DNA from 2 places in the Streptomyces sp. NPDC045701 genome. Region 2 is predicted to be linked to the other one. Evidence: predicted binding sites of a transcription regulator. Region 2 holds the regulator's gene; the other holds the start of a gene.
The links. The regulator HspR, encoded in region 2, represses chaperone genes until heat shock. The targets are predictions, from matches to a motif close to TTGAGNNNNNNNNNCTCAA.
Positions count from the first base shown of each region.

Region 1: the regulator HspR is predicted to act here: its motif matches at 4,075-4,093, upstream of lon (endopeptidase La).

Region 1 covers NZ_JBWKJV010000009.1:113,751-128,350, reverse strand. The annotation lists gene AC07DW_RS13610 (helix-turn-helix domain-containing protein) at 1-685, shown strand, start outside; gene AC07DW_RS13605 (trypsin-like serine peptidase) at 724-1,539, shown strand; gene lon (endopeptidase La) at 1,641-4,052, opposite strand; gene AC07DW_RS13595 (nucleotidyltransferase domain-containing protein) at 4,177-4,974, shown strand; gene AC07DW_RS13590 (hypothetical protein) at 5,061-5,609, opposite strand; gene AC07DW_RS13585 (GNAT family N-acetyltransferase) at 5,771-6,403, shown strand; gene AC07DW_RS13580 (rhomboid-like protein) at 6,476-7,129, opposite strand; gene AC07DW_RS13575 (spermidine synthase family protein) at 7,492-8,205, shown strand; gene AC07DW_RS13570 (response regulator transcription factor) at 8,288-9,025, shown strand; gene AC07DW_RS13565 (HAMP domain-containing sensor histidine kinase) at 9,022-10,104, shown strand; gene AC07DW_RS13560 (multifunctional oxoglutarate decarboxylase/oxoglutarate dehydrogenase thiamine pyrophosphate-binding subunit/dihydrolipoyllysine-residue succinyltransferase subunit) at 10,374-14,195, shown strand; gene AC07DW_RS13555 (DUF6104 family protein) at 14,331-14,513, shown strand; gene AC07DW_RS13550 (hypothetical protein) at 14,514-14,600, opposite strand, start outside.
Region 2 covers NZ_JBWKJV010000003.1:91,574-106,173, reverse strand. The annotation lists gene AC07DW_RS04625 (cold-shock protein) at 1-174, opposite strand, end outside; gene AC07DW_RS04620 (hypothetical protein) at 545-811, opposite strand; partial or broken gene AC07DW_RS04615 (DUF5994 family protein) at 1,221-1,355, opposite strand; gene AC07DW_RS04610 (DUF5994 family protein) at 1,709-2,203, shown strand; tRNA gene AC07DW_RS04605 (tRNA-Gly) at 2,407-2,480, opposite strand; gene AC07DW_RS04600 (hypothetical protein) at 2,707-2,892, shown strand; gene dcd (dCTP deaminase) at 2,963-3,538, shown strand; gene AC07DW_RS04590 (phosphoribosyltransferase) at 3,542-4,039, shown strand; gene AC07DW_RS04585 (Yip1 family protein) at 4,152-5,063, opposite strand; gene AC07DW_RS04580 ((Fe-S)-binding protein) at 5,434-7,695, opposite strand; gene AC07DW_RS04575 (sugar transferase) at 7,782-8,315, opposite strand; gene dnaK (molecular chaperone DnaK) at 8,595-10,448, shown strand; gene grpE (nucleotide exchange factor GrpE) at 10,445-11,122, shown strand; gene dnaJ (molecular chaperone DnaJ) at 11,156-12,343, shown strand; gene AC07DW_RS04555 (heat shock protein transcriptional repressor HspR) at 12,345-12,797, shown strand; gene AC07DW_RS04550 (DUF4232 domain-containing protein) at 12,960-13,631, shown strand; gene AC07DW_RS04545 (helix-turn-helix transcriptional regulator) at 13,677-14,600, opposite strand, start outside.

The DNA.
Region 1 (14,600 bases), on a different contig from region 2:
GGCCCGGTTGCGCATGGCCGCGGACCGGTTCGCGGGGGACGCCGGCGCCCGGGGCGGGGAGCGGGGGCGCGTCGACGTGGTGACGGGGCGGCGGGCCATCGCCGAGCGGGCCGCGCGGCTGCTGGACGGCGCGGAACGGGAGGTCGTCGTCCTCGACCGGCCGCCGTTCACCGCGCTGGACGTCGAGTCGCTGCTGGCCCGGGGGGTGCGGGTGCGGGCGGTGCTCGACCGGTCGGGGCTCGCCGACCCGGGGCGGCTACGGGCCCTGACCGGCCTGGTGGGGCGCGGACTGCGGGTGCGGGTGGCCCCTGGTGTGCCGGCGAAGCTGGTCGGGGTGGACCGGCGCGTCACGCTGCTGCCGCCGACGGAGGCCGCCGGTCCGCGGGCGGCGGCGCTGGTGGTCGGCGACGGGCTGCTGTGCGGGGTCCTGCTGCCGCTGTTCGAGGCGGTGTGGGAGCGGGCCGAGCCGCTGTGCGCGGAGGAGCGGGACGGGCCGGGCGGGGCGCAGCGGGAACTGCTGGTGCTGCTGGCGGCGGGGCTGAAGGACGAGGCGATCGCACGGCGCCTGGGCGTCCATGTGCACACGGCGCGGCGGCGGATCAGCCGGCTGCTGGAGTCGCTGGACGCCCGGACGCGGTTCCAGGCGGGGGCGCGGGCGTCGTCGCGGGGCTGGCTGGATGGCTGAGCGGTGGGCCGGTGGGCCGGTGGGAAAGGATGGGCCGTATGCGCTGGAGAAGGCCGTTGCCGTGGATCGTCGCCGTCGTGACCACCGCCACCGCGTGCGGGGGGCCGACCCTTTCGGCCCCACGCCCGGACACGACGGCCGGGGTCGCGGCGGGGGGTGCGGCCGGGGGTGCGGCGAGCGCCCGGCCGGCGCCGCAGCGTTCGGCGGTGCCCTCCGCCGGACTGCGGTCGGTGGGGGTGCTGCTCGACGAGGACGGCCACTGGTGCACGGCGAGCGTGGTGGACAGCCCGAAGGGCGACGTCGTCGCGACCGCCGCGCACTGCGTGTTCGCGGACGGCTCGGCGAGCTCCGGCTTCTCGTTCGCACCCGGGTACCGGGGCGGCGGCGCGAACCCGACCCCGTACGGCACGTGGAAGGTCCGTACGGTGCAGGTCGCCGACGCGTGGAAGGCCGCCGGTGACGAGGCGGACGCCCACGACTACGCCTTCCTGACCCTGGAAGCGGACGGCCGCGGGCGCCAGGTCCAGCAGGTGGTGGGCGCGGCCCGGCCGGACTGGGCGTCGGCTCCCGAGCGGCGCGTGACGGTGGTCGGGTACCCGAACAAGGACCGCAACCCGTCCGACGGGCCGATCTCCTGCACCACCGACACCCGGAAGGACCCGGATCTGGCCGGCTCCCTGCTGATGGAGTGCGACGGCTTCTTCGACGGCACGAGCGGCAGCCCGTGGCTGGCCGACGGCCGGCTGATCGGCGTGCTGAGCGGCGGCGACACGGACGAGGAGTCGACGGCCGTCCTCTTCGACGCGAGGAGCCGCGCCCTGTACGACCGCGCGCTCAGGGCCTCCGGCGCGTAGGCCGCCGCCGGACCCGGACCCGGGAGCGTCCCGCCCCGGCGGCAGGCCCCGCCGGGGACGGGCCACGGGTGGGGTCCGTCCCCGGGGCGGGGCCTTCGGGATCAGGCCGCCAGCGGCACCTTTGTGGTCGCCGGGGCGAGAGCGAGGTCCAGGACCTGGCGGACGTCGGTGACCGGGTGGACCTCCAGCTTGTCGAGGATCTCGGCCGGGACGTCGTCCAGGTCCGCCTCGTTCCGCTTCGGGATGATCACGGTGGTGATGCCCGCCCGGTGCGCGGCCAGCAGCTTCTGCTTGACGCCGCCGATCGGCAGCACGCGCCCGGTGAGGGAAACCTCGCCGGTCATCGCCACGTCCGTACGGACCAGGCGGCCGGACAGCAGCGAGGCGAGCGCGGTGGTCATGGTGATGCCCGCGCTGGGCCCGTCCTTGGGCACCGCTCCGGCCGGGAAGTGGATGTGCACGCCCCGGTCCTTCAGGCCGGTGACGGGCAGCTCCAGCTCGGCGCCGTGCGAGCGCAGGAAGCTGAGGGCGATCCGCGCCGACTCCTTCATCACGTCACCTAGCTGACCGGTCAGCGTGAGCCCCGCCGCACCCGTCTCCGGGTCGGCCAGCGACGCCTCGACGAACAGCACGTCGCCGCCCGCGCCGGTGACGGCGAGTCCGGTGGCGACACCGGGCACCGAGGTGCGGCGCTCCGCCGGGTCCTGGGCGGACTCGGGCACGTGGTGCGGCCGCCCGAGCAGCTCCCGCAGGTCGCCCCCGCCGAGGGTGACGGGCAGCTCCCGGTCGCCCAGCTCGCTCTGGGCGGCCACCTTGCGCAGCAGCCGCGCGATCGACCGCTCCAGGTTCCGGACGCCCGCCTCGCGGGTGTACTCGCCCGCGAGCCTGCGCAGCGCCGACTCGTCCAGCGTCACCTCGCCGCTCTCCAGGCCCGCCCGCTCCAGCTGGCGCGGCACCAGGTGGTCGCGGGCGATGACGACCTTCTCGTCCTCGGTGTAGCCGTCGAGGCGGACCAGCTCCATGCGGTCGAGCAGGGCCTCGGGAATGGCCTCCAGAACGTTGGCGGTGGCGAGGAAGACCACGTCGGACAGGTCGAGTTCGACCTCCAGGTAGTGGTCGCGGAAGGTGTGGTTCTGCGCCGGGTCGAGGACCTCCAGCAGCGCGGCCGCCGGGTCGCCCCGGAAGTCGGAGCCGACCTTGTCGATCTCGTCGAGCAGCACGACCGGGTTCATGGAGCCGGCCTCCTTGATCGCCCGCACGATCCGGCCCGGCAGGGCGCCCACGTAGGTGCGCCGGTGGCCGCGGATCTCCGCCTCGTCGCGTACGCCGCCGAGGGCGACCCGCACGAACTTGCGACCCATCGCGTGCGCGACCGACTCGCCGAGCGAGGTCTTGCCGACGCCGGGGGGCCCGACCAGCGCGAGCACCGCGCCGCCGCGCCGCCCGCCCACCACCCCGAGGCCGCGGTCGGCGCGCCGCTTGCGCACCGCGAGGTACTCGGTGATGCGCTCCTTCACGTCCTCCAGGCCGGCGTGCTCGGCGTCGAGGACCTCCTTGGCGCCCTTGATGTCGTAACTGTCCTCGGTGCGCTCGTTCCACGGCATCTCCAGGACCGTGTCGAGCCAGGTGCGGATCCAGGCGGTCTCCGGGTTCTGGTCGCTGGACCGCTCCAGCTTGTCGACCTCCTTGAGCGCGGCTTCGCGTGCCTTCACGGGAAGGTCGGCGGCCTCGACGCGGGCCCGGTAGTCGTCGGACTCCTCGCCGTCCTTCTCGCCGTTGAGCTCGCGCAGCTCCTTGCGTACGGCTTCGAGCTGCCGGCGCAGCAGGAACTCGCGCTGCTGCTTGTCGACGCCCTCCTGGACGTCCTTGGCGATGGACTCGGCGACGTCCTGCTCGGCGAGGTGCTCGCGCAGTTGCTCGGTGGCGAGCCTCAGGCGGGCGGCGGGGTCCTCGGTCTCCAGGAGCTCCACCTTCTGGGCGACGGTCAGGAAGGGCGAGTATCCGGCGTTGTCGGCGAGGGCGGAGACGCCGTCGATCTGCTGCACCCGGTCCACGACCTGCCAGGCGCCGCGCTTCTTGAGCCAGCTGGTGGCCAGCGCCTTGTACTCCTTGACGAGGTCGGCGAGCTGGCCGGGCAGCGGGTCGGGCACCGTCTCCTCGACGGTGGTGCCCTCGACCCACAGCGCGGCGCCCGGACCGGTCGTACCGGCGCCGATCTTCACCCGGCCGCGGCCGCGGATGAGGGCGCCGGGGTCGCCGTCGGAGAGCCGCCCGACCTGCTCCACGGTGCCGAGGACGCCGATGCCCGCGTACGTCCCGTCGATGCGCGGCACCAGCAGGACCTTCGGCTTTCCGCCCTGGGTCCCGGAGGACCGGACGGCCGCCTGGGCGGCCTCCACAGCGGCGCGCACCTCGGTGTCGGACAGGTCCAGCGGCACCACCATCCCGGGCAGCACGACCTCGTCGTCGAGCGGCAGCACGGGCAGGGTGAGCGGTGTGGACGTCGAAGCCATGATCTCCCCTTCGGCAGTCAAGTTGAGCTGTACACACTCAATGCTTGTGACAGCCGGGGTGTTCCCCGCCCCTGTTCGCTCTGAGCGATCACTCCTTCGCGCCGGGGAGGGGCACAGTGGGCGGGTGCTGAACGACGACGGAACCCTCGCCCGCGAAGGCTCGCTCGACCGCGTCTCCGAGGAGTTCGCCCCGGTGGTGGCCACCGCGCGGGTGCGGATCGGGGAGACCTTCGGCCCCGCACGACTCCACAGCGCCTACCTGTACGGCAGCATTCCGCGCGGCACCGCCAGGGCGGGTGTCTCCGACCTCGACCTGCTGGTGGTCCTGCGCGAGGAACCGGCGGACGCCGACCGGGCGGCGGTCGCGGAGCTGGAGGCCGAACTGGACGGCGCCTTCCCGCAGATCGACGGCGTCGGGGCCCTGCTGGTCGGCGCCGGTACGGCGCTGAGCGAGCCGGAGCGGTACGACCTGGGATTCCTCGTCGCCTGCCTGTGCACTCCCCTGCTGGGCGAGGACCTCGCCGGGCGGCTGCCGGACTACCGGCCCACCTCGCTGCTGGCCCGCGAGACCAACGGCGACCTGGATCTGCTTCTGCCGCGCTGGCGGCGCCGGCTGGCAGAAGCCCCGACGGGCCGGGAACGCGTCCTACTGGGCCGGCGGGTGGGGCGGCGTCTGGTGCGTACCGGCTTCACGCTGGTGATGCCGCGCTGGGGCGACTGGACGAGCGATCTGGACGAGATGGCGGAGGCGTTCGCCGGGTACTACCCGCGGCGGGCGGAGCTGATGCGGACGGCCGTGGCGGTGGGACGCCACCCCGAGGGCGCCGACGCGGCGGCGCTGGGCCCGCTCGTGGACGACCTGGGGCCATGGCTGGCCGCCGAGTACCGGTCGGTGCACGGCGTGAAGGCGCCACGCCCCTGAACCGGCGGCACGCCTCGGCCCGGGGGCGGCGGCCGCACAGGGCGGGCGCCGCAGCCCCGGACCGAACGGGCCCACCGGGGCCGGGCCTACTCGAAGAAGCGGTTCTCGCAGGTCATGGGCACGGCGTCGGCGGCGTCCGCGAAGAAGGTGTCGTGAGTGCCGCCGCCGCAGCTCTCCACCCGGTCGCCGCCCTCGCCGTCCCGGACGTTGATGGTGTCGTTCGCCGCGCCGGTCCGCACCAGGTCCCGGCCGTTTCCGGCGTCGATCGTGCTGGCCTCGGCCACATCGACCCGTACGACGTCGTCGCCGTCGCGGACCATGGCCCGCACGCGCGTGACGGCGGCCAGGGAACCGCAGACGGCGGTCGTGCCGTCGGTGCCCGCCCGCCGGCACCCCGGGCCCACCTTCAGGCCCGAGGCGTCACGGACCACCAGCTCGCGGGCCGCGTTGGCGGTGAAGCCGACCCGGTTCTCCACACCGCCGCGCGCGTTGAGCGTCACGGTGCCGCTGTAGCGGGTGACCGTGGCGCCCGCCGCGGCGGAGCCGGCCGGCGTCGCGCCGGCGAGCGGGAGGGCGAGTCCCGCGACCAGGGCCGGGACGGCCAGCCGCCTCAGGGTGCTGCTCGGAATTCTCATGCTGTGTTCTGTCTCCTTGTGTGCGCTGCGATCCACGCCGGGCGCCGTACGGCGACCTCGGCGACAGTGAAACAAGGAGTGCCCAACTACGCACCTTTTGTCAGCATTTGACGGACAGAAACCCTCTGGCGTCACACACCCGTCCACGATGTAATGGCCCTATGGACTCTTCAGCCATTACATCCGCCTGGGTCCGGGGTTGGGCCGTCTCCCGTGGCACCCCGCCTCCCGTCGAGGAGCCGTGGGGCCACCGCATCGACGTCGGCCTGCCGCACCACGTGTTCCGGCACGTCCTGCCCCGGCCCGACGAGGTGTCCGTGCGCAAGCTCTGCGAGGACATCACGGTCCCGGGCGCCTGGCTCAAGGTGCTGGCCGAGCCGGAGGACGTGACCCACTGGATCACGCCCGGCTGGACCGTGCCGGACGACCCCGGCTTCATGATGTTCACCGCGCTCCGCGCCACCGCCGCCCCCGCGCTCCCGGAGGGGTACGCGAGGGAGGTCGCCGGCGCCGACGGGGTCGTCCGCGTCCGGATTCTGGCCCCCGACGGGACGCTCGCCGCCCGCGGGCAGATCGCGGCGACCGGCGCCACGGCGGTGGTGGACCAGGTCGAGACGCACCCGGCCCACCGGCGGCGGGGCCTCGGCCGCGTCGTGATGCGGACACTGGAGGCGGTCGGCGCCGAGGCGGGCGCCACCACGGGCATCCTCGGCGCGACCACCCGGGGCAGGGCGCTCTACACGGCGCTGGGGTGGCGGTACCAAGGACCGCTGACCGGGATCGTCCGGTCCTGAGGAGCGTCCGCGAGGCGCCGGCCCCGGCCCCGCGACGCCCGGCGGGCGGACGCCGCTGAGTACCCGGACGCTCTAGGAGCCCCACCGGACCCGGCGCAGCAGCGGCCAGAAACCGACGCCGATCAGCAGCGCGAGCGGGTGGCCCCAGTTGGTGAGCGGATCCTCGAACGCCACCAGGTCCTGGAGCAGCATCACCGACACCCAGACCAGCACCATGCCGCGCGCCACCGGGGCGAGCAGCCCCGCCAGCGCCCCGACGGACGCCAGCAGCCCGAAGCTGATGCCGTAGTCCAGCCGGTGCAGCGACGTGTCCGGCAGGTGCCCGGCCAGTACGGACAGCCCCACCGGGACCTCCGTGGCGAGCGTCGCCACCACGTGCCCCACCAGGAACACGGCCGCCGTCCGCCACGCGCCGATGCGGCGTTCCAGCGCCGTGAGGACGAGGACGAACCCGACCGCGCAGGCCGAGAACAGGCCGCCCGCCACCCACAGCGCGCTGGCGACCAGCACCAGCAGCGGCGTCCGGAAGAGGTGGGCGACGTCGGTGCTGGAGGCGTGCAGCAGACCGGCGACGGTGCCGGGGTCGCCGTACTCGGCGAACAGCGACGTGGCCACCAAAAGCAGGGTGTAGCCGAAGGTGAAAGGTGTGCCGGCCGGTGTGGGCAGCAACCGCCCCGCACGCCTCAGCCGGCCGGGGGCGCGGGTCGCCGCGGTGCTCGCGCGCACGGTCGCGACGGCGGCGGGGGCCGCCTCAGGGGCCGTTCGCGGGCCGGGAACGACCCGCAGCGACTCGACGCCGCCATCCGTCCCACGCGTCCGGAGCTGGAGCACCGTCCCGCCCCTTCCTCACCGACGAACCACACGCACAACGCCCCCGGGTCACCTCTTGCCCCGGCCGGCGCGATCATGTGCGCCCCCGTCCATGACATGGATCACACCCCCCCGGTCCGCGCCCTCCCGCCCGCCGGGAGGTGCCGGACCCGGGCCGGAGCCGTCGTGCCGGTCCCCGGCGGGGTGCTCCCGGCCGCCGTGGCGGAAGCCGGCCAACGGCCGCCGCCCGCCCCGCGCCCCTCGCTACGCTGAGGATCATGGCTGCGACGACTCCCGTGACCACGCCCCTCACCACCCCCACGACCGCACCCGCACCCGAGACGCTCGACCGCCGCGAGGGTCCGTACGGCGAGGTGGTGCTGCGCCGGCGCGGGGAGGACTTCGAGATCATCGCCAACGGCACCTTCCTGATGGACACCTCCGACGGCCGGTCCGAGCGGCTGCTGGTCGAGGCCGCCCTGCGGGCGCTCGGGGCCCGCCCGCACCCCGCCGTCCTCGTCGGGGGGCTCGGCGTCGGGTTCTCGCTCGCGCACGCGGCCGCCGAGCCCGCCTGGGGCCGCATCGCGGTCGTGGAGCGCGAGGAGGCGATCATCGACTGGCACCGCCGGGGGCCGCTCGCCCGGATCTCCGGCGAGGCCCTCGCCGACCCCCGAACGGTGCTGGTCCGGGCGGACCTGGTCGAGTACGTCCGCAGCTCCCCCGACACCTTCGACGCCCTCTGCCTGGACATCGACAACGGCCCCGGCTGGACCGTCACGGAGGACAACGACGGCCTCTACTCGCCCGCCGGTCTGGCGGCCTGCGCGGCCCGGCTGAACCCCGGCGGAGTGCTCGCCGTCTGGTCCGCCCGGCCGTCCGCCGATTTCGAAGAGTCATTGCGGAATGCCGGGTTCAGCGGGGTAAGAACCGAAGAGGTGCCGGTTGCCCGGGGCGTACCGGACGTCGTCCACCTCGCCGTTCGCCCTGCGTAGCCGGGACGCGGTCGGTGCCTTTACGCTGCTGACCGAACACACGGATCTACACGCTCGCGCAGGACGCGACAGGGGCGGGGCGATGGAGCAGACACACACCAGCCAAACCGGCACGGCGGCAGCGCCGGGTACACAGCGCCGCGTGCTGGTCGTCGAGGACGACACCACCATCGTCGAGGCCATCTCCGCCCGGTTGCGGGCCGAGGGCTTCCTGGTGCAGACGGCCACCGACGGCCCGGCGGCCGTGGACGCCGCCGAGGCGTGGCAGCCGGACCTGATGGTGCTCGACATCATGCTGCCGGGCTTCGACGGCCTGGAGGTGTGCCGCCGGGTGCAGGCCCAGCGGCCGGTGCCGGTGCTGATGCTGACGGCGCGCGACGACGAGACCGACATGCTGGTCGGCCTCGGGGTCGGCGCCGACGACTACATGACCAAGCCGTTCTCGATGCGGGAGCTCGCGGCCCGGGTGCACGTCCTGCTGCGGCGCGTCGAGCGGGCGGCGCTGGCCGCCGTCACGCCGCGCAGCGGCATCCTCCGGCTCGGCGAGCTGGAGGTCGACCACGCGCAGCGGCGGGTCCGGGTCAGGGGCGAGGACGTCCACCTCACGCCGACCGAGTTCGACCTGCTGGTCTGCCTGGCGAACACGCCCCGCGCGGTCCTCTCCCGCGAGCAGCTCCTCGCGGAGGTCTGGGACTGGGCGGACGCGTCGGGCACCCGCACCGTGGACAGCCACATCAAGGCGCTGCGCCGCAAGATCGGCGCCGAGCGGATCCGCACCGTCCACGGTGTCGGTTACGCGCTGGAGACGCCTGCCCCATGACATCGCTCCGGTCCCGGCTGCGTTCGGTCTCGGTCTCGATCAAGACCAAACTGTGCACACTCGTCGTCGTCTCGGTCTTCATCACGACCGGGCTGCTGATGGTGGCCCTGCGGACGGAGACCGAGCTGCGCTTCATCACCGTCTTCTCGGTGATCGCGACGCTGTTGATCACCCAGTTCGTGGCGCACGGCCTGACCGCACCGCTGGACGAGATGAACACGGTGGCGAAGTCCATCTCGCACGGCGACTACACCCGCCGGGTGCGCGGCGCCGACCGCCGGGACGAGCTGGGCGACCTGGCCTCCACCATCAACCGCATGGCGGACGACCTGGAGGCGGTGGACCGGCACCGCAAGGAGCTGGTGGCCAACGTCTCGCACGAGCTGCGCACGCCGATCGCGGCGCTGCGCGCGGTGCTGGAGAACGTGGTGGACGGGGTCTCGGCCGCCGATCCGGAGACGATGCGCACCGCCCTGAAGCAGACCGAGCGGCTGGGCCGGCTGGTGGAGACGCTGTTGGATCTGTCACGTCTGGACAACGGTGTCGTACCGCTCCGGTCGCGCCGTTTCGAGGTGTGGCCGTACCTGTCGGGCGTGCTCAAGGAAGCCAACCTGGCCGCCGCGCAGCGCGGCCTGAGCTCCGGCTCGGGCAGTCACACGCGTACGGACGTGCATCTGCACCTGGACGTGTCGCCGCCCGAGCTGACCGCCCACGCCGACAGCGAGCGGCTGCACCAGGTGGTGGCGAACCTGATCGACAACGCGGTGAAGCACTCGCCGCCGCACGGCCGCGTGACGGTACGGGCCCGGCGCGGGCGGCAGCCGGAGTCGCTGGACCTGGAAGTGGTGGACGAGGGGCCGGGCATCCCGGAGTCGGAGCGGCACAAGGTCTTCGAGCGGTTCAACCGGGGCGGTGTGTCCTCGCCGCACGGCCCGGACAGCGACGGCGGTACGGGCCTGGGCCTGGCGATCGCCCGGTGGGCGGTCGATCTGCACGGCGGGCGCATCGGAGTGGCCGAATCCGCACGTGGATGCCGGATTCAGGTCACTCTTCCAGGGATCCCGCAGCCGCGCGGTTGACGTAGGGTTCGAACCGGAAGCGCGCGTTCTGCGTATACCTGTGCAGGACGTGGTCGAGGCTGCGCGCCCCTGGTGGCCACAGCCGCGCGTTCGTGTACCCATTCACAGGGCAACCATGCTTGTTTCCCGCCATTTCCAGCGCCGAAACACCTCTCCGGATGTGATCTACGCGACGATGGCCTGCCCGGCCTGCACGTCCCGGCCGGGGAGGCGTAGCCTTTATTTCCGCTGTCCATCACCTTGTGAAGCGGAAGAGGGCGGTTGCCGCCGTGTCGTCTCAGTCCCCCAGTAACTCGAGTATCTCGACCGACCAAGACGGGCAGGGTCCTTCGAACCCTGCCGCCGCGTTCGGTGCCAATGAGTGGCTCGTCGACGAGATCTACCAGCAGTACCTCCAGGACCCGAATTCGGTCGACCGTGCCTGGTGGGACTTCTTCGCCGACTACAAGCCGGGCTCCTCGTCCGGCTCGGCGGACAAGCCCGCGGGTGAGGGTGCCGTGGCCGCGGGGGCTGCGGGCACCGCCGCCCCCCAGGCCCCGGCTCCGCAGGCTCCGGCCCCGGCCACCCCGGCGCAGCCGGCAGCAGCGGCACCCGCACAGGCCGCTGCTCCCGCCGCGAAGCCCGCGCCCGCCGCCGCTCCGGCTCAGGCCGCCGCCCCGGCCCCGCAGCCCGCGCCCGCCGCCAAGCCGGCCGCCAAGGCCGCGCCCGCCACCGAGGCCCCCGCCGGCCCCGAGTACGTGCCGCTGCGCGGCCCGGCCGCCGCGGTCGCCAAGAACATGAACGCCTCCCTGGAGCTGCCGACCGCCACCTCGGTCCGCGCCGTCCCGGTGAAGCTGCTGTTCGACAACCGCATCGTCATCAACAACCACCTCAAGCGCGCCCGCGGCGGGAAGATCTCCTTCACGCACCTCATCGGGTACGCCATGGTGCAGGCCATCAAGGCCATGCCGTCGATGAACTACTCGTACGGCGAGAAGGACGGCAAGCCCGTCCTGGTCAAGCCGGAGCACGTCAACTTCGGCCTGGCGATCGACCTGGTCAAGCCGAACGGCGACCGGCAGCTGGTCGTCGCGGGCATCAAGAAGGCCGAGACGCTCGGCTTCTTCGAGTTCTGGCAGGCGTACGAGGACATCGTCCGCCGCGCCCGCAACAACAAGCTGACGATGGACGACTTCACCGGCGTCACCGTCTCGCTGACCAACCCCGGCGGCCTGGGCACCGTCCACTCCGTGCCGCGCCTGATGCCCGGTCAGTCGGTCATCATGGGCGTCGGTTCGATGGACTACCCGGCCGAGTTCCAGGGCACGTCGCAGGACACCCTGAACAAGCTGGGCATCTCCAAGGTGATGACCCTCACCTCGACGTACGACCACCGGGTCATCCAGGGTGCCGCGTCGGGCGAGTTCCTCCGCATCGTCGCGAACCTCCTCCTCGGCGAGGACGGCTTCTACGACGACGTCTTCGAGTCGCTGCGCATCCCCTACGAGCCGGTCCGCTGGCTCAAGGACATCGACGCGTCGCACGACGACGACGTCACCAAGGCCGCGCGCGTCTTCGAGCTCATCCACTCCTACCGGGTCCGCGGCCACGTCATGGCCGACACCGACCCGCTGGAGTACCGCCAGCGCAAGCACCCCGACCTGGACATCACCGAGCACGGCCTGACGCTCTGGGACCTGGAGCGGGAGTTCGCGGTCGGCGGCTTCGGCGGCAAGTCCATGATGAAGCTGCGCGACATCCTCGGCGTGCTGCGCGACTCGTACTGCCGCACCACCGGCATCGAGTTCATGCACATCCAGGACCCCAAGCAGCGCAAGTGGATCCAGGACCGCGTCGAGCGCCCGCACTCCAAGCCCGAGCGCGAGGAGCAGCTGCGCATCCTGCGCCGCCTCAACGCCGCCGAGGCGTTCGAGACGTTCCTGCAGACCAAGTACGTCGGCCAGAAGCGGTTCTCGCTGGAGGGCGGCGAGTCCGTCATCCCGCTGCTGGACGCGGTCATCGACTCGGCCGCCGAGTCCCGCCTCGACGAGGTCGTCATCGGCATGGCCCACCGCGGCCGGCTCAACGTCCTGGCGAACATCGTCGGCAAGTCGTACGCGCAGATCTTCCGCGAGTTCGAGGGCAACCTCGACCCGAAGTCGATGCACGGCTCCGGCGACGTGAAGTACCACCTGGGCGCCGAGGGCACCTTCACCGGCCTGGACGGCGAGCAGATCAAGGTCTCGCTGGTCGCCAACCCCTCGCACCTGGAGGCGGTCGACCCGGTCCTGGAGGGCGTCGTCCGCGCCAAGCAGGACGTCATCAACAAGGGCGGCACGGACTTCACCGTCCTGCCCGTCGCCCTGCACGGTGACGCGGCCTTCGCCGGTCAGGGCGTCGTCGCCGAGACGCTCAACATGTCGCAGCTGCGCGGCTACCGCACCGGCGGCACGGTCCACATCGTCATCAACAACCAGGTCGGCTTCACCGCCGCCCCGGAGTCGTCGCGCTCCTCGATGTACGCGACCGACGTGGCCCGCATGATCGAGGCGCCGATCTTCCACGTGAACGGCGACGACCCGGAGGCCGTGGTCCGCGTGGCGCGGCTCGCCTTCGAGTTCCGCCAGACGTTCAACAAGGACGTCGTGATCGACCTCATCTGCTACCGCCGCCGCGGCCACAACGAGGGCGACAACCCGCAGTTCACCAACCCGCAGATGTACAGCCTCATCGACAAGAAGCGCTCGGTGCGCAAGCTGTACACCGAGTCGCTGATCGGCCGCGGCGACATCACGCTGGAAGAGGCGGAGCAGGCGCTCCAGGACTTCCAGGGCCAGTTGGAGAAGGTGTTCGCGGAGGTCCGCGAGGCCACCTCGCAGCCCGGCACGGCGCACAGCCCGGAGCCGCAGGCCGAGTTCCCGGTCGCCGTCACCACCGCGGTCTCCCAGGAGGTCGTGAAGCGGATCGCCGAGTCGCAGGTGAACATCCCCGACCGGGTCAAGGTGCACCCGCGCCTGATGCCGCAGCTCCAGCGCCGCGCCGCCTCCATCGACGACGGCACGATCGACTGGGGCATGGGCGAGACCCTCGCCATCGGTTCGCTGCTGATGGAGGGCACCCCGGTCCGGCTCGCCGGCCAGGACACCCGCCGCGGCACCTTCGGCCAGCGTCACGCGGTGCTGGTGGACCAGGAGACCGGCGAGGACCACACCCCGCTCCAGTACCTCTCCGAGGACCAGGCCCGCTACAACGTCTACGACTCGCTGCTCAGCGAGTACGCGGCGATGGGCTTCGAGTACGGCTACTCGCTGGCCCGCCCGGACGCCCTGGTGATGTGGGAGGCCCAGTTCGGTGACTTCGTCAACGGCGCGCAGACCGTCGTGGACGAGTTCATCTCCTCGGCCGAGCAGAAGTGGGGCCAGACCTCCGGCGTCACGCTGCTGCTGCCGCACGGCTACGAGGGCCAGGGCCCGGACCACTCCTCGGCCCGCCCGGAGCGCTTCCTCCAGCTCTGCGCGCAGAACAACATGACGGTCGCCATGCCGACCCTGCCGTCGAACTACTTCCACCTCCTGCGGTGGCAGGTGCACAACCCGCACCACAAGCCGCTGGTCGTCTTCACCCCGAAGTCGATGCTGCGCCTGAAGGCCGCCGCGTCGAAGGCGGAGGAGTTCACCACCGGCGGCTTCCGCCCGGTGATCGGTGACGAGTCGGTGGACGCGAACGCGGTCCGCAAGGTCGTCTTCTGCTCCGGCAAGGTCTACTACGACCTGGACGCCGAGCGGGTCAAGCGCGGCGTCTCGGACACGGCGATCATCCGCCTGGAGCGTCTCTACCCGCTGCCTGGTGCGGAGCTCCAGGCCGAGATCTCCAAGTACCCGAACGCCGAGAAGTACCTGTGGGCCCAGGAGGAGCCGGCGAACCAGGGTGCCTGGCCGTTCATCGCGCTCAACCTGATCGACCACCTCGACCTGGCGGTCGGTGCCGACATCCCGCACGGCGAGCGCCTGCGCCGCATCTCGCGGCCGCACGGCTCGTCCCCGGCGGTGGGTTCGAAGAAGCGCCACGAGGCCGAGCAGGCACAGCTGGTCAACGAGGTCTTCGACGCCTGACCGGCACCCCTTTGAACCGGAGGGCCCGTCCCCGCACCACGCGGGGCCGGGCCCTCCGGCGTACCCGGGCGGGGTGGGCGGGCCGGGGGACGTCCTACCCTGGGGGGAACACCGAGCAGGCATCAGGAGCACGTCTTGTACTTCACCGACCGTGGCATCGAGGAGCTGGAGAAGCGGCGCGGCGAGGAGGAGGTCACCTTCGAGTGGCTCGCCGAGCAGCTGCGTACGTTCGTCGACCTCAACCCCGACTTCGAGGTGCCCGTCGAGCGGCTGGCCACCTGGCTGGCCCGGCTCGACGACGAGGACGACGAGGAGTAGTCACCGTCCGGCCGGGGCGCTCCCGGCGCCGAGGGCGGCCGGAGTGCGCAGGCGGTCGTGGGCGAGGCCCAGCGCGCCCCGGGCGAT
Region 2 (14,600 bases):
GCCCTTCTGGCCCTGCGCGATGTCGAAGCTGACCTTCTGGCCTTCGAGCAGCTCGCGGAAGCCCTGGGCGGCGATGTTCGAGTAGTGGGCGAACACGTCGGCGCCGCCACCGTCCTGCTCGATGAAGCCGAAGCCCTTTTCCGCGTTGAACCACTTCACGGTACCAGTGCTCATGTCATATCTCCTTTGGGGTAAACCGGTGTCCGCACTGTGCGGATACCGTGTCACCGCGATGATTACCCCACCGGAAATGACCGGAAATAAAAAAGCGCTCCCAGTGGCACAGGGGCCGACCGAGGGCACTTGAAGTTTGGGAACCACAACTGCAACTGACATCGACAGTAGCACGCCTCGGCGCCCGGTGCGTTGTTCATTGTTTCCGCTCGGCCGTTGTGCCAGAAACGCTCACCGCACGGCCCGCTAAACCCTTGCTTCGCCGGAACAGTTATTCCTCCGCGGCGCGCGACATACGGGGAAGGCGCTCGGTTCGGCAGAGCGGGCCCGGCCGCGTGGACGGCGTGACAGGAAAGGCGGCACCGCCCCTTCAGAGCTCATCCACGTGAGTGGCGGTGCCGAGGTCCGGTGTGCTGTTGGCGAGCCAGGAGTGGGCGGGTGCTGCGGCGCTCTCGGTGTCCACCGTCAGGTGGAGCCGGGTGCCGCCTTGGGGAGTGGGGTAGCTGCGCTGTTCCGTCCCGGCGAAGGCGCGGCGGATCGCTTCGGCGACCGCACGGGCTGCGTCGGGAGTGGCGGCGACGATACGGATCTCGGCCTGTCCTGCTTGCGGCAGGGGCTCGTTCTCGACGGCGTACAAGACGGTGTGGTCCCTTCGGTGTTCCCTTCGCGGCCCGCGGCCGGGGGAGTGGTTCGAGGTCATGGCCGGGTGCCCGTGGGCCCGCGGCTGGAGCGTTGCCCCGCCGGCCTGGTGGTGGCCGTGGCCGGGGGCCCGGTGATGGCCGGGAGGGCGAGCGTCGCGAGCGTGACCAGGGTCTCCGTGTCGTCATCTCCCCGTGTTCCCCGGCGGGGATCATCCGTGCTCCGACGGCCGGGTACCGGGTGCCGGACGGGCGGCAGGAAGGACCCGCCGTCGGTCTCCCGGGAGTCCTCGCTGCGGGTGTCCCGCATACGGCGGCCGGTCGCGGCCTCGTGGGACACGGGATCGTGGCGGTGGTCACGAGCCGGGCGGCTGCGGCCGGTTCGGTCTCGGGCGGGATCACCAGCGGGTCGCAGCGGCCGACGAGGTAGAAGAGCAGGATCAGCTTGTCGGGATCAAGTTCGGTGAACCAGCCCACGTGCGCGGTGTGCCCGGTGACCGGAACCCTGTGCGGGACGACGGGCCGGCGGGTGGGGTTCACCATGACGCGTGTGTTGCGTCCGTGGTGCTCGCCGGGGCCGGGCGCCCGTGTCACTTCCTGGTCGGCGGTCGTCATGAGGCGGGCCCGTCTCCGGGCCGCCCTGCGGGGGGCCCAGTGCCTTGATCGCCGGAAACGACGTCCGCTGGGAAGCGGGTGTACGAGTTACTCCCGGTACCCTCAGCGTACTCCGCCCGGTGGCCGGGCGAGGGGTGTGCGACCAGGCGGTATCCGAGCGGGAACACCACTCGGGCCGGTGGTCGCGGGCCTGGTCACAGCTATGCGGAGTACCGTGAGACTACGGCGGTATCGCGCCGACCACGAGGTGTCGGCGGCCCCGCGTAGGCAGGCGGACCACCATGGCCGAATCCGGCACTCCCAACCCTCGGAAGGTCCTTCCGGACGAGATCCATCGAGCGGTGAAGCCGGGCGCCGCCCTGCTCCGGCTGCAGACGACGCACTCCCGCGAAGGCGCCCTCGACGGCGCGTGGTGGCCCCGCTCCCGGGATGTCGCGACCGAGTTGCCCGCTCTGATCCAGGCCCTCACCACGCACCTCGGCCCCATCACGCGGGTCGGCCTGGACACCGCCGCCTGGGAGGAGGTCCCGACACGTGTGGTTGTCGACGACCGGGTCGTGCACCTCGACTCCTTCGCCATCGGCGACGACACCGTCCTCATCACACGCGGCGACAACGACCACTTCGCCCTCCTGGTGGTGCCGCCGGACACGACACCTGACGCGGCGCACGACGCCATGTCCCGTGCGGTCGACGCCGGTAACGACACCCAGGCCGCCGACATCCTGGTCGCCACGCTTCCCGAACGAGTCACGGACCGCGAAGAACCGGCATGATCCGGGCCGGGGACGCCCTGCGTGGACAGGACCCGAAGCCTCCGTTCGGGCCCCTGTCACCGTCAGGAACCCGTTGACCGCAACTCGCCGCACCAACTGGTGCGCATCCGGAGCCGGAAAGAGGACCGGGCATCGAAAACGGGATCCAGTGACCTGGTCCGGACAACAAGAAAGGCCCGGGTCGATGACCTGGGCCTTCTGCGTGGAGCGGGTGACGGGAATCGAACCCGCGCTCTGAGCTTGGGAAGCTCATGTTCTACCATTAAACTACACCCGCGTAATACGCACCGGAGGACCGGTGTCGTAACGTCGCTCACTGTACCTTATCGGCAGGCCCCCGGTGTATCGCGCCGCGGGGTCTTTGTGCTGTGTGGGGGACGGATCGAGGTGCGTGGGGCGGGAGTTGGGGCATACGGTGTGGGGGCGGAGTGCCGCCTGGAGTGGTGTCCCGTTGATCCCCTAATGTGGCTTTCTCGTCCACGCATTGTTGGGGAAGGGACTTGATGGACTCCATGGAGCGCACCGTCGTCCGCTGTGCCGAGGGGCACGTGTTCAGTACCGCTTCGTTCCCGATGCAGCAGCTCGGGGCCGGCCGGATCGGGCCGGGGCGGCTGCTGCGGTGCCCGCGGTGTGCGCGGCTGCGGCAGGCCGTACCGGTGGCCGTGCCCGTGGAGCTGCAGCGGCAGTAGCACGTGGTGGGAGGGCGCGCGGAGGCTGTCCGATTGGGGCGGGCCCGCGCGCTCTGCGTATCCTCGGGGCGTGCTTCTCTCAGACAAGGACATCCGGGCCGAGATCGACGCCGGGCGGGTCCGCATCGACCCGTACGACGACTCCATGGTGCAGCCCTCGAGCATCGACGTGCGGCTGGACCGCTACTTCCGGGTGTTCGAGAACCACCGCTACCCGCACATCGACCCCGCGGTCGAGCAGGCGGACCTGACGCGGCTGGTCGAGCCGGAGGGTGACGAGGCGTTCATCCTGCACCCGGGCGAGTTCGTGCTGGCCTCGACGTACGAGGTGATCAGCCTCCCCGACGACCTCGCCTCGCGTCTGGAGGGCAAGAGCTCCCTCGGCCGGCTCGGTCTGGTGACGCACTCGACCGCCGGGTTCATCGACCCGGGCTTCTCCGGGCACGTGACGCTCGAACTGTCGAACCTCGCCACGCTGCCGATCAAGCTCTGGCCGGGCATGAAGATCGGGCAGCTGTGCATGTTCCGGCTCAGCTCGCCGGCCGAGTACCCGTACGGGTCTGAGAAGTACGGATCGCGGTACCAGGGACAGCGGGGGCCGACCGCCTCGCGGTCCTTCCAGAACTTCCATCGGACGCAGGTGTGAGCAATGAGTGACGTACGGGAGAACCTGACCTACGAGAAGTTCGGCACCGCCATCCGCGAGCTCGCGCAGACCATCGCCGACGACGGCTACGAACCCGACATCGTGCTGAGCATCGCCCGTGGCGGGGTGTTCGTGGCCGGCGGGCTGGCGTACGCGCTGGACTGCAAGAACATCCACCTGGTGAACGTCGAGTTCTACACCGGTGTGGGCACCACGCTGGAGATGCCGGTCATGCTCGCGCCGGTGCCCAACGCGATCGACTTCAGCGACAAGAAGGTGCTGATCGCCGACGACGTCGCCGACACCGGCAAGACGCTGAAGCTGGTGCACGACTTCTGCCTCGGCACGGTCGCCGAGGTGCGCAGCGCGGTGATCTACGAGAAGTCGCAGTCGCTGGTGAAGTGCGAGTACGTCTGGAAGCGCACCGACGAGTGGATCAACTTCCCGTGGAGCGTCGAGAAGCCCGTGGTGCAGCGCTCGGGGCAGGTGCTGGACGCCTGACCCACGCCGCGACGGTGCCGCGGCCGGGGTGGGTACGGAGTGCGCGGCCAGGGAGTACGGAGAAGGGCCCCCACGTGCGCCGTGGGGGCCCTTCCGCGTGTCCGGGCGACCGTCAGAGGGTGCCCAGCTTGATCAGCGACAGCAGGGCCACCAGCTGGATCGCCGACGCGCCCAGGGCCTTCGGCCAGTGCAGGTCGTGCGACTTGCTGACCATCGACGTGAACAGCGCCCCGGCCGCCAGCCAGGACAGCCAGCCGATGACCTGTACGAGGGTGTTCTCGCCGCCCAGGAAGAGGGCGAAGATCAGGCGGGGCGCGTCGGTCATCGACATGATCAGCATCGAGAGGCCGATCGTCGGCTGCCAGGAGCCGTCGCCGCCGAGCTGACGCGCCAGGGTGTGTGTGACCGCGCCGAGGATCGCGCCACCGACGACGAACATGACGCCGGTGATGAGGACGGAGGGGATGGCCGTGGAGAGGGTGGCGTTGATCGTCTCCTCGCGGGCCTGGTCGAACCCGAAGAGGGCGAGCAGGCCGTAGAGGAAGGTGACCACCAGCGCCGGGCCCCACACGGCGTGGTCGCGCATCTGCCAGAACGTCGGGCCGGGGCGCATCACGATGCCGCTGAGCAGCTGCTTCCAGTGCAGGCGCGGGCCCGCCTGGGCGGCGGGGGCGCCGGCCTGGTAGGTGGCGCCGTCGCCGTACGCGTCGGGTCCGGCGGCGTACGCCTCGTCGTGGATGCTGAACGCCCGGGTGTGGCCCGGGTTGTTCGCCGCGTACGGGTCGTGCGGGGGAGCGGCGTGCCCCTGCGCGTAGGGGTCGCCGAAGTACTCCGGCTCGCCGTACGGCTGCTGCCCCTGGGGCTGCCCGTGGGGCTGTCCGTAGTGCTGCCCCTGCTGCCCCTGGTGCCACTGCTGCTGCGGCCCCGCGTACGGGGGCGGCGCCGCCGCACCGCCGTAGGGCGCCTGCTGCTGTTGTCGCGGGGTGCGGTTGTCCCGGCCGCGTCCGATCCTGAATCCAGCCACGCCACCGAACGTACCCGGTCGCGCCGTGTCCGGTGGACGGGGCCGGGAGCGAGGGGCTCCTTTGCTGCCGAGCTGTGACATCCCCTAAGGGTCGGAATCGTGGAATCATGACCGATTTGGTCGCGTATGCGGTTGTTCATCGTCGCCCGCTACCGCGCTGAGGCGTAGGTCACATGGGCGGTACGGGGCTTCGTGGGCGCGGTCGTGCCCGCGACGCGACGGCCACCACGCCGCACCGCGGCGGCGACCGCCCCCGGCTCTCCCGCGCGGTGAGTCGAAACGGCCGGACCCACCCCCTCGGGGCGGGTCCGGCCGCTTGCGCCGTTCTCGTACGACCGAGCCGGATCGGACTGGGTCGGACTACGACGGACTACTTCACCGGCTCCGGCTCGTTGTCCGTCTCCTCCGTCGCGGAGGGCTCCGCGGGCGTCTTGACGGACTCCAGCAGCAGCTGGGCCACGTCCACGACCTGGAGGCTCTCCTTGGCCTTGCCGTCGTTCTTCTTGCCGTTCACGGAGTCCGTGAGCATCACGAGGCAGAAGGGGCAGGCGGTGGAGACGATGTCCGGGTTGAGGGACAGCGCCTCGTCGACGCGCTCGGTGTTGATGCGCTTGCCGATCCGCTCCTCCATCCACATCCGCGCGCCACCGGCGCCGCAGCAGAAGCCCCGCTCCTTGTGGCGGTGCATCTCCTGCTGGCGCAGGCCGGGGACGGCCGACATGATCTCGCGCGGCGGCGTGTAGACCTTGTTGTGCCGGCCCAGGTAGCACGGGTCGTGGTACGTGATCAGGCCGTCGACCGGCGTCACCGGGGTCAGCCTGCCCTCGTCGATGAGGTGCTGGAGCAGCTGCGTGTGGTGGATGACCTCGAACTCGCCGCCCAGCTGCGGGTACTCGTTCGCGATCGTGTTGAAGCAGTGCGGACAGGTCGCGACGATCTTCTTCGCGGCCTTGGGCTTCTTCGTCGAAGGCTCGTCGTCGTCCTCGCCGAACGCCATGTTCAGCATCGCGACGTTCTCCTGGCCGAGCTGCTGGAACAGCGGCTCGTTGCCCAGGCGGCGGGCGGAGTCACCGGTGCACTTCTCGTCGCCGCCCATGATCGCGAACTTGACGCCCGCCATGTGCAGCAGCTCCGCGAAGGCCTTGGTGGTCTTCTTGGCCCGGTCCTCCAGGGCGCCCGCGCAACCGACCCAGTACAGGTAGTCGACCTCGGAGAGGTCCTCGACGTCCTTGCCCACGATCGGGACCTCGAAGTCGACCTCCTTGGTCCACTCCACGCGCTGCTTCTTGGCCAGCCCCCAGGGGTTGCCCTTCTTCTCCAGGTTCTTGAGCATCGTGCCCGCCTCGGACGGGAACGCGGACTCGATCATCACCTGGTAGCGGCGCATGTCGACGATGTGGTCGACGTGCTCGATGTCGACCGGGCACTGCTCCACGCACGCGCCGCAGGTGGTGCAGGACCACAGCACGTCGGGGTCGATGACGCCGTTCTCCTCCAGCGTGCCGATCAGCGGGCGCTCGGCCTCGGCGAGGGCGGAGGCGGGGACGTCCTTCAGGGCCTCCTCGGAGGCCTTCTCGTCGCCCTCCATGGTCTTGCCGCCGCCGGCGAGCAGGTACGGCGCCTTGGCGTGCGCGTGGTCGCGCAGCGACATGATCAGCAGCTTCGGGGAGAGCGGCTTGCCGGTGTTCCAGGCGGGGCACTGCGACTGGCAGCGGCCGCACTCGGTGCAGGTGGAGAAGTCGAGGATGCCCTTCCAGGAGAAGTGCTCGACCTGGGAGACGCCGTAGACGTCGTCCTCACCCGGGTCCTCGAAGTCGATCTCCTTGCCGCCGGACGTCATCGGCCGGAGCGCGCCGAGGGCGGTCGAGCCGTCGGCCTCGCGCTTGAACCAGATGTTCGGGAACGCCAGGAAGCGGTGCCACGCCACACCCATGTTGGTGTTGAGCGAGACCGTGATCATCCAGATCATGGTGGTGCTCAGCTTGATCATGGCGAAGAGGTAGACCAGGTTCTGCAGCGCGCCCACGCTCAGGCCCTTGAGGGCCAGGACCAGCGGGTACGAGGCGAAGTACGCGGCCTCGTAGTGGTCGACGTGGTGCAGGGCGCCCTCGAGGCCGCGCAGGACGTAGATCGCGAGGCCGATGACGAGGATGACGTACTCGACGAAGTACGCCTGGCCCATCTTCGAGCCGGCGAACCGGGACTTGCGGCCGGGCCGCGAGGGCAGGTTCAGCAGCCGGATGACGATCAGCGTGGCGATGCCGAGGGTGGTCATCGCGCCGATGAACTCGATGTAGAGCTCGTACGGCAGGAAGCCGCCGATCACCGGCAGCGTCCAGTCGGCCTGGAACAGCTGGCCGTAGGCGGTGACGATCGTCGGCGGCAGCGTCAGGAAGCCGACCGCCACGAACCAGTGGGCGATGCCGACGATGCCCCACCGGTTCATCCGCGTGTGACCGAGGAACTCCTTCACCAGGGTGACGCTGCGCTGGTAGGGGTTGTCGGTCCGGGTGCCGGCGGGGACCGGCTGGCCCAGCTTGAAGTAGCGGACGAACTGGCCGATGGCGCGGGCGAGCAGCGCAACGCCGACCACGGTCAGGGTCAGCGACACAATGATCGCGGCGAGTTGCATGGAGGCTCCTCGGGCCTGCGAGGGTGGGAGGGCTTAGGCACTACTACTAAGCGGTAACTTATTCAGTCCGTGCTGAGCGTACCCACTTATTCCGCCGCACTGTAGCCGCGCAGGCGGTGATCTGCGTCGCTCAGGTGAGCCTGACCGGGCACGGTCCGCAATGTGCGCAGGGTGCGCAGCAGCAGCGCGAGGTCGAGCCCGATCCACTCGTGCTCCACGTAGTGCTGGTCGAGCAGCAGCGGCTCGTCCCACGGCAGCGCGGAGGCGCGCCGGACCTGCGCCAGGCCGGTCAGCCCCGGTCTGACGCGGTGGCGCCAGGGAGCCGCGGCGGCGGGGTGGTCGGGCGGCAGGGGTGCCGGGCCGACCAGCGACATCTCGCCCCGCAGGACATGGGGCAGGCGGGAGAGCGCGTCCAGGCGGAAGCGGCGGACGGGCAGGTAGCGCAGGGTGAAGGGCCGGCCGCCCAGCCCGGTTCTCGTCGCGGTCGCGAAGACGCCCCCGGGCGGCCGTCTCAGCGCGGTCGCGACGACGGCCGCGAGGAGCAGGGGGGCGGCGAGGGCGAGCAGGGCGGAGCCGAGGGCCAGATCGAGGATGCGCTTGGGGTGGGGGGAGGGGCGCATGGGACACACACCTGACGACTTTGCGATAAATGCGGCTTTTGTTTCGTTGTTTGCACGATCGCACGGTTGTGTGTGAGGTGGTAGTGGTTCGGGGTATGCGGCGGGTCGTGCGGTCGCTCGGAGGTCGCTCGTGCGGTCGCTGGTGAGTCGCCCGGGCGGTCGCTCTGCCATGGGTTCGTCCAGTGAAGTTGAGTGCGGTCGGCTCAACTCTGTTGACTCTGCTCCTCGGGTCGTGCATCCTTGAGCCTGTTCCACTCAAGTCAGTTGGAGGAATCGAAAATGGCACGTGCGGTCGGCATCGACCTGGGCACGACTAACTCCGTCGTCAGCGTTCTGGAAGGCGGCGAGCCCACCGTCATCACCAACGCCGAGGGCGCCAGGACCACGCCGTCCGTCGTCGCCTTCGCCAAGAACGGCGAGGTGCTCGTCGGCGAGGTGGCCAAGCGTCAGGCGGTCACGAACGTCGACAGGACCATCCGGTCCGTCAAGCGCCACATGGGCACGGACTGGAAGATCGAGCTCGACGGGAAGAACTTCAACCCGCAGCAGATCAGCGCCTTCATCCTGCAGAAGCTGAAGCGTGACGCCGAGGCCTACCTGGGCGAGAAGGTCACCGACGCGGTGATCACCGTCCCGGCGTACTTCAACGACTCCGAGCGTCAGGCGACCAAGGAGGCCGGTGAGATCGCGGGCCTCAACGTCCTGCGCATCGTCAACGAGCCGACGGCCGCCGCCCTCGCGTACGGCCTCGACAAGGACGACCAGACCATCCTGGTCTTCGACCTCGGTGGCGGCACCTTCGACGTCTCGCTGCTGGAGATCGGCGACGGCGTCGTCGAGGTGAAGGCCACCAACGGTGACAACCACCTCGGTGGTGACGACTGGGACCAGCGCGTCGTCGACTACCTGGTGAAGCAGTTCCACTCCGGTCACGGCGTGGACCTGTCCAAGGACAAGATGGCCCTCCAGCGCCTCCGCGAGGCCGCCGAGAAGGCCAAGATCGAGCTGTCCTCGTCCACCGAGACCTCGATCAACCTGCCCTACATCACGGCGTCCGCCGAGGGCCCGCTGCACCTGGACGAGAAGCTCACGCGCGCCCAGTTCCAGCAGCTGACCGCGGACCTGCTGGAGCGCTGCAAGACGCCGTTCCACAACGTCATCAAGGACGCGGGCATCGCCCTCTCCGAGATCGACCACGTGGTCCTCGTCGGTGGCTCCACCCGCATGCCGGCCGTCGCCGAGCTCGTCAAGGAGCTGACCGGCGGCAAGGAGGCCAACAAGGGTGTGAACCCGGACGAGGTCGTCGCCATCGGCGCCTCGCTCCAGGCCGGTGTCCTCAAGGGTGAGGTCAAGGACGTCCTGCTCCTCGACGTGACCCCGCTGTCCCTCGGCATCGAGACCAAGGGCGGCATCATGACCAAGCTGATCGAGCGCAACACCACGATCCCGACCAAGCGCTCCGAGATCTTCACGACGGCCGAGGACAACCAGCCGTCGGTGCAGATCCAGGTGTACCAGGGCGAGCGCGAGATCGCGGCGTACAACAAGAAGCTCGGCATGTTCGAGCTGACCGGCCTCCCGCCGGCCCCGCGCGGCGTCCCGCAGATCGAGGTCTCCTTCGACATCGACGCCAACGGCATCATGCACGTGACCGCGAAGGACCTGGGCACGGGCAAGGAGCAGAAGATGACCGTCACCGGCGGCTCCTCGCTGCCGAAGGACGAGGTCGACCGGATGCGTGAGGAGGCCGAGCGGTACGCGGAGGAGGACCACAAGCGCCGCGAGGCCGCCGAGACCCGCAACCAGGGCGAGCAGCTCGTCTACCAGACGGAGAAGTTCCTCAAGGACAACGAGGACAAGGTCCCGGGCGACGTCAAGACCGAGGTCGAGACGGCGGTGGCCGAGCTCAAGGAGAAGCTGAAGGGCGAGGACACCGCGGAGATCCGCACCGCCACCGAGAAGGTCGCGGCGGTCTCCCAGAAGCTCGGGCAGGCCATGTACGCGGACGCCCAGGCCGCGGGTGGCGCCGCCGGTGCCGGTGAGGCCCCGGGTGCCGCCCAGGGCGCCGCCGCTGACGACGACGTCGTCGACGCCGAGATCGTCGACGACGAGAAGCCGAAGGGGGCCGCATGACGGAGGAGACCCCGGGCTTCGAGGAGAAGCCCGACGTCCCCTCCGGCGCCGCGCCTGACGACGCCGCCGAGCCCGCCGGCGCCACTCCTTCCGCGAACGCCGCGGAGGAGGGCCCGGCGGCCCCGGCAGGGGACGCGACCGCAACCGTCGCCGGCCTGACGGCCCAGCTGGACCAGGCCCGCACCGCGCTCGGCGAGCGCACCGCGGACCTCCAGCGGCTCCAGGCCGAGTACCAGAACTACCGCCGCCGGGTCGAGCGCGACCGGGTCACGGTCAAGGAGATCGCCGTGGCGAACCTCCTGACCGAGCTCCTGCCGGTGCTCGACGACATCGGCCGCGCCCGTGAACACGGCGAGCTGGTGGGCGGCTTCAAGTCGGTGGCCGAATCGCTGGAGACGGTCGCCGCCAAGATGGGCCTGCAGCAGTTCGGCAAGGAGGGCGAGCCCTTCGACCCGACGATCCACGAGGCGCTGATGCACTCGTACGCACCGGACGTCACCGAGACGACCTGTGTCGCGATCCTGCAGCCGGGGTACCGCATCGGCGAGCGGACCATCAGGCCCGCCCGTGTCGCGGTGGCCGAGCCCCAGCCCGGCGCCGCCCCGGCGGCCCAGGCGCCCAAGGAGGAGCCGAAGGCGGCCGACGAGGAGAGCGGTGGCCCCGAGGAGGGCTGACGCGTTGACCGGTGATCGGAAGGAGGGACGTCGATGAGCACGAAGGACTTCGTGGAGAAGGACTACTACAAGGTTCTCGGCGTCCCCAAGGACGCCACCGAGGCCGAGATCAAGAAGGCGTACCGGAAGCTCGCCCGCGAGTTCCACCCGGACGCCAACAAGGGTGACGCGGGCGCGGAGGCGCGCTTCAAGGAGATCTCCGAGGCGAACGACATCCTCGGCGACCCCAAGAAGCGCAAGGAGTACGACGACGCCCGCGCCCTGTTCGGCAACGGCGGCTTCCGCGCCGGTCCGGGCGCCGGCGCCGGCGGAACGTTCAACTTCGACCTGGGCGACCTCTTCGGCGGCGCCCAGGGCGGTGCCGGTGGAGCCGGCGGGGCCGGCGGCTTCGGCGGTGGCCTCGGGGACGTGTTCGGCGGCCTGTTCAACCGGGGCGGCGCCGGCACACGCACCCAGCCGCGCCGCGGCCAGGACATCGAGTCCGAGGTGACGCTCAGCTTCACCGAGGCGGTGGACGGGGCCACGGTCCCGCTGCGGATGTCCAGCCAGCAGCCCTGCAAGGCCTGTTCGGGCACCGGCGACAAGAACGGCACGCCGCGCGTCTGCCCGACCTGCGTCGGCACCGGCCAGGTCTCGCGCGGCGGCAGCGGCTCCTTCTCGCTGACCGACCCGTGCGTGGACTGCAAGGGCCGCGGGCTCATCGCCCAGGACCCGTGCGACGTCTGCCACGGCAGCGGGCGCGCCAAGTCGTCCCGCACCATGCAGGTCCGCATCCCCGCGGGCGTCTCCGACGGGCAGCGCATCCGGCTGCGCGGCAAGGGGGCGCCCGGCGAGCGGGGCGGCCCGGCCGGCGACCTGTACGTGGTGGTGCACGTCGGCGCCCACCCGGTCTTCGGCCGCAAGGGCGACAACCTGACCGTCACGGTGCCCGTCACGTTCGACGAGGCGGCGCTCGGCGGCGAGATCAGGGTGCCCACTCTCGGCGGGCCCGCGGTCACGCTGAAGATCCCGGCCGGTACGCCCAACGGCCGGACCATGCGCGCCCGGGGCAAGGGGGCGGTCCGCAAGGACGGCACGCGCGGGGACCTGCTGGTCACCGTCGAGGTGGCCGTGCCCAAGGACCTGGGCGACAAGGCGCGCGAGGCGCTTGAGACGTACCGGGAGGCCATGGCGGGTGAGGACCCGCGGGCCGAGCTGTTCCAGGCCGCGAAGGGGGCTTGAGATGGACGGACGCCGTCGCAATCCGTACGAGCTGACCGACGAGACACCGGTGTACGTCATCTCGGTGGCGGCCCAGCTCAGCGGACTGCACCCGCAGACCCTGCGCCAGTACGACCGGCTGGGCCTGGTCTCGCCGGACCGTACGGCCGGGCGGGGCCGGCGCTACTCGGCACGTGACATCGAACTGCTGCGACAGGTGCAGCAGCTGTCGCAGGACGAGGGCATCAACCTCGCGGGGATCAAGCGGATCATCGAGCTGGAGAACCAGGTCGCCGCCCTCCAGTCCCGGGTCGCGGAGCTGTCGGCGGCGGTCGAGGGCGCGGCGGCGGCGATGCGGCAGCGCGAGGCCCAGGTGCACGCCTCGTACCGCCGCGACCTGGTCCCCTACCAGGACGTGCAGCAGGCGAGCGCCCTGGTGGTGTGGCGGCCGCCCAGGCGCGGCGAGCACACCTGACGTTTCGGGGACGGCCCCTTCCGCAGCGGCGGAAGGGGCCGTCCGGCGTTCCGGGCGCCGCGGCGGTGCCGGTCTTCCGGGCCGGGGATCTCCCGTCGGAGTGCTCCGGCCGGGTTCTCCGGTCGGGCTCTGGCGGTCGGCCGCGCGTGCGATGATCCGGGCGTGCGTACGAAACGGGGGACCCTGAGCGGCCGGCTGAGCGCCGGCGCGGCCCTGGTGGCGCTGGCCGCCCTCGGGGCGGGCTGCGACGACGAGACGGGCGACGCGCCCCTGCCGGAACGGATCACCGCGCGCCCGGCCACGCCCCCGCCGCCCTCCGGGCCGTCGCTGCCGGGCCCGCCGCCCCGGACGGCCCCCGAGCCGCCCCGGACGGCCCCCGAGCCGCCCCGGACGGCCGAGCCGGACTGTCCGGCCTCCGGGGTGCGGGTCGGGACGGGGACGACCGAGGCGGCGATGGGCCTGCGGGCGCTGGGACTGACCCTGCGCAACTGCGGCACGAAGCCGTTCGAGGTGAGTGGGTACCCGGCCGTGGAGCTGCTCGATGAGCGCCGCGAGAAGCTGGACGTCACCGTCCGGCGCGGGTCGAGCGTCGACAGCTCCGCCAGGCCGTCCACGTTCGTCCTGGCACCCGGCGGGCAGGCGCGCGCGTCGGTGGTGTGGCGCAACACGGTGACCCGTACCGACGTCGTGGCGACGAACGGCACCTATCTGCGGGTGACCCCCGGCCCCGGCTCGGCCGCCCAGACGGTGGCCCCGGCCGACGGCGGGCCGCTGGACCTCGGCAACACCGGGACGCTGGAGGTCACGCCCTGGAAGCCGGAGGACCGGCCGTAGGGGGCGTCTTGCCGATCTTGCCTGGCGGGGCGTGGTCGCGCGCGGTCAGTGGTCCTGCTCCAGGATGCCGGACCGGGCGATCAGGTACCCCAGTTGCGCGCGGCTCCCGCTGCCGAGGACGGCGGCGAGCTTGGCGATGTGGGCGCGGCAGGTCCGGACGTTCATGCCGAGGCGGCGGGCGATCGCCTCGTCGACGTGGCCCTCGACGAGGAGCTTGGCGATGGAGCGCTGGACGCCGCTGATGCCGTCCGACTTCAGGTCGTAGGGGATCTGCTCGTTGATGGGTACGGCCAGTTGCCAGAACTGGTCGAAGACCCCGGCCAGGTAGGCGACCAGACCCGGGTGGCGCAGCTCCAGGGCGACCTGGCGGTCGCTGCGCGCCGGGACGAAGGCCACCTCGCGGTCGACGATGATCAGCCGGTCGATGATCTGCTCCAGGGTGCGCACCTGCACCTCGGGGCCCACGTGGTCGAGGTACGTCAGCGTCAACTCGGTGTGCCGCGCGGTGTGCTGGTAGAGCGTGCGCATCCGCACGCCCCGGCCGAGCAGGGGCTTCACCCGGCGCAGCGCCTCGCTCAGGGCCTGGGCGGGGCGTCCGCCGCCCGGCTGCACGGTGAGCAGTTCCTTCTCGCAGCCGGAGATCACGCGGTCCAGCGTGGCGTTGATGCGGTTGAGCCCCTCGAGCACGGTGATGGCGTGCGTGGTGGGGGCGTTCTGCGCGCTGATCGCCATGAATGGCTCGAACGCGTCGGACAGTTCGACCGTGAGACGTCTACGCTCCAGGATCTCGCGCTCGATGGGCTGGAGCAGCTGGGCCAGCGCCGAGGAGGGCGGGACGGGGCGCAGCCACTGGGCGTCGTCCGGGTCGGGGTGGAGCAGGGCCAGGTCGAGGAGGCAGGGCACCTCATCCGCCTCTGACCGGGGTATTCGTCCGCTGCGCAAGGCGTTGGCGTAGAGCTCGGAACCCGC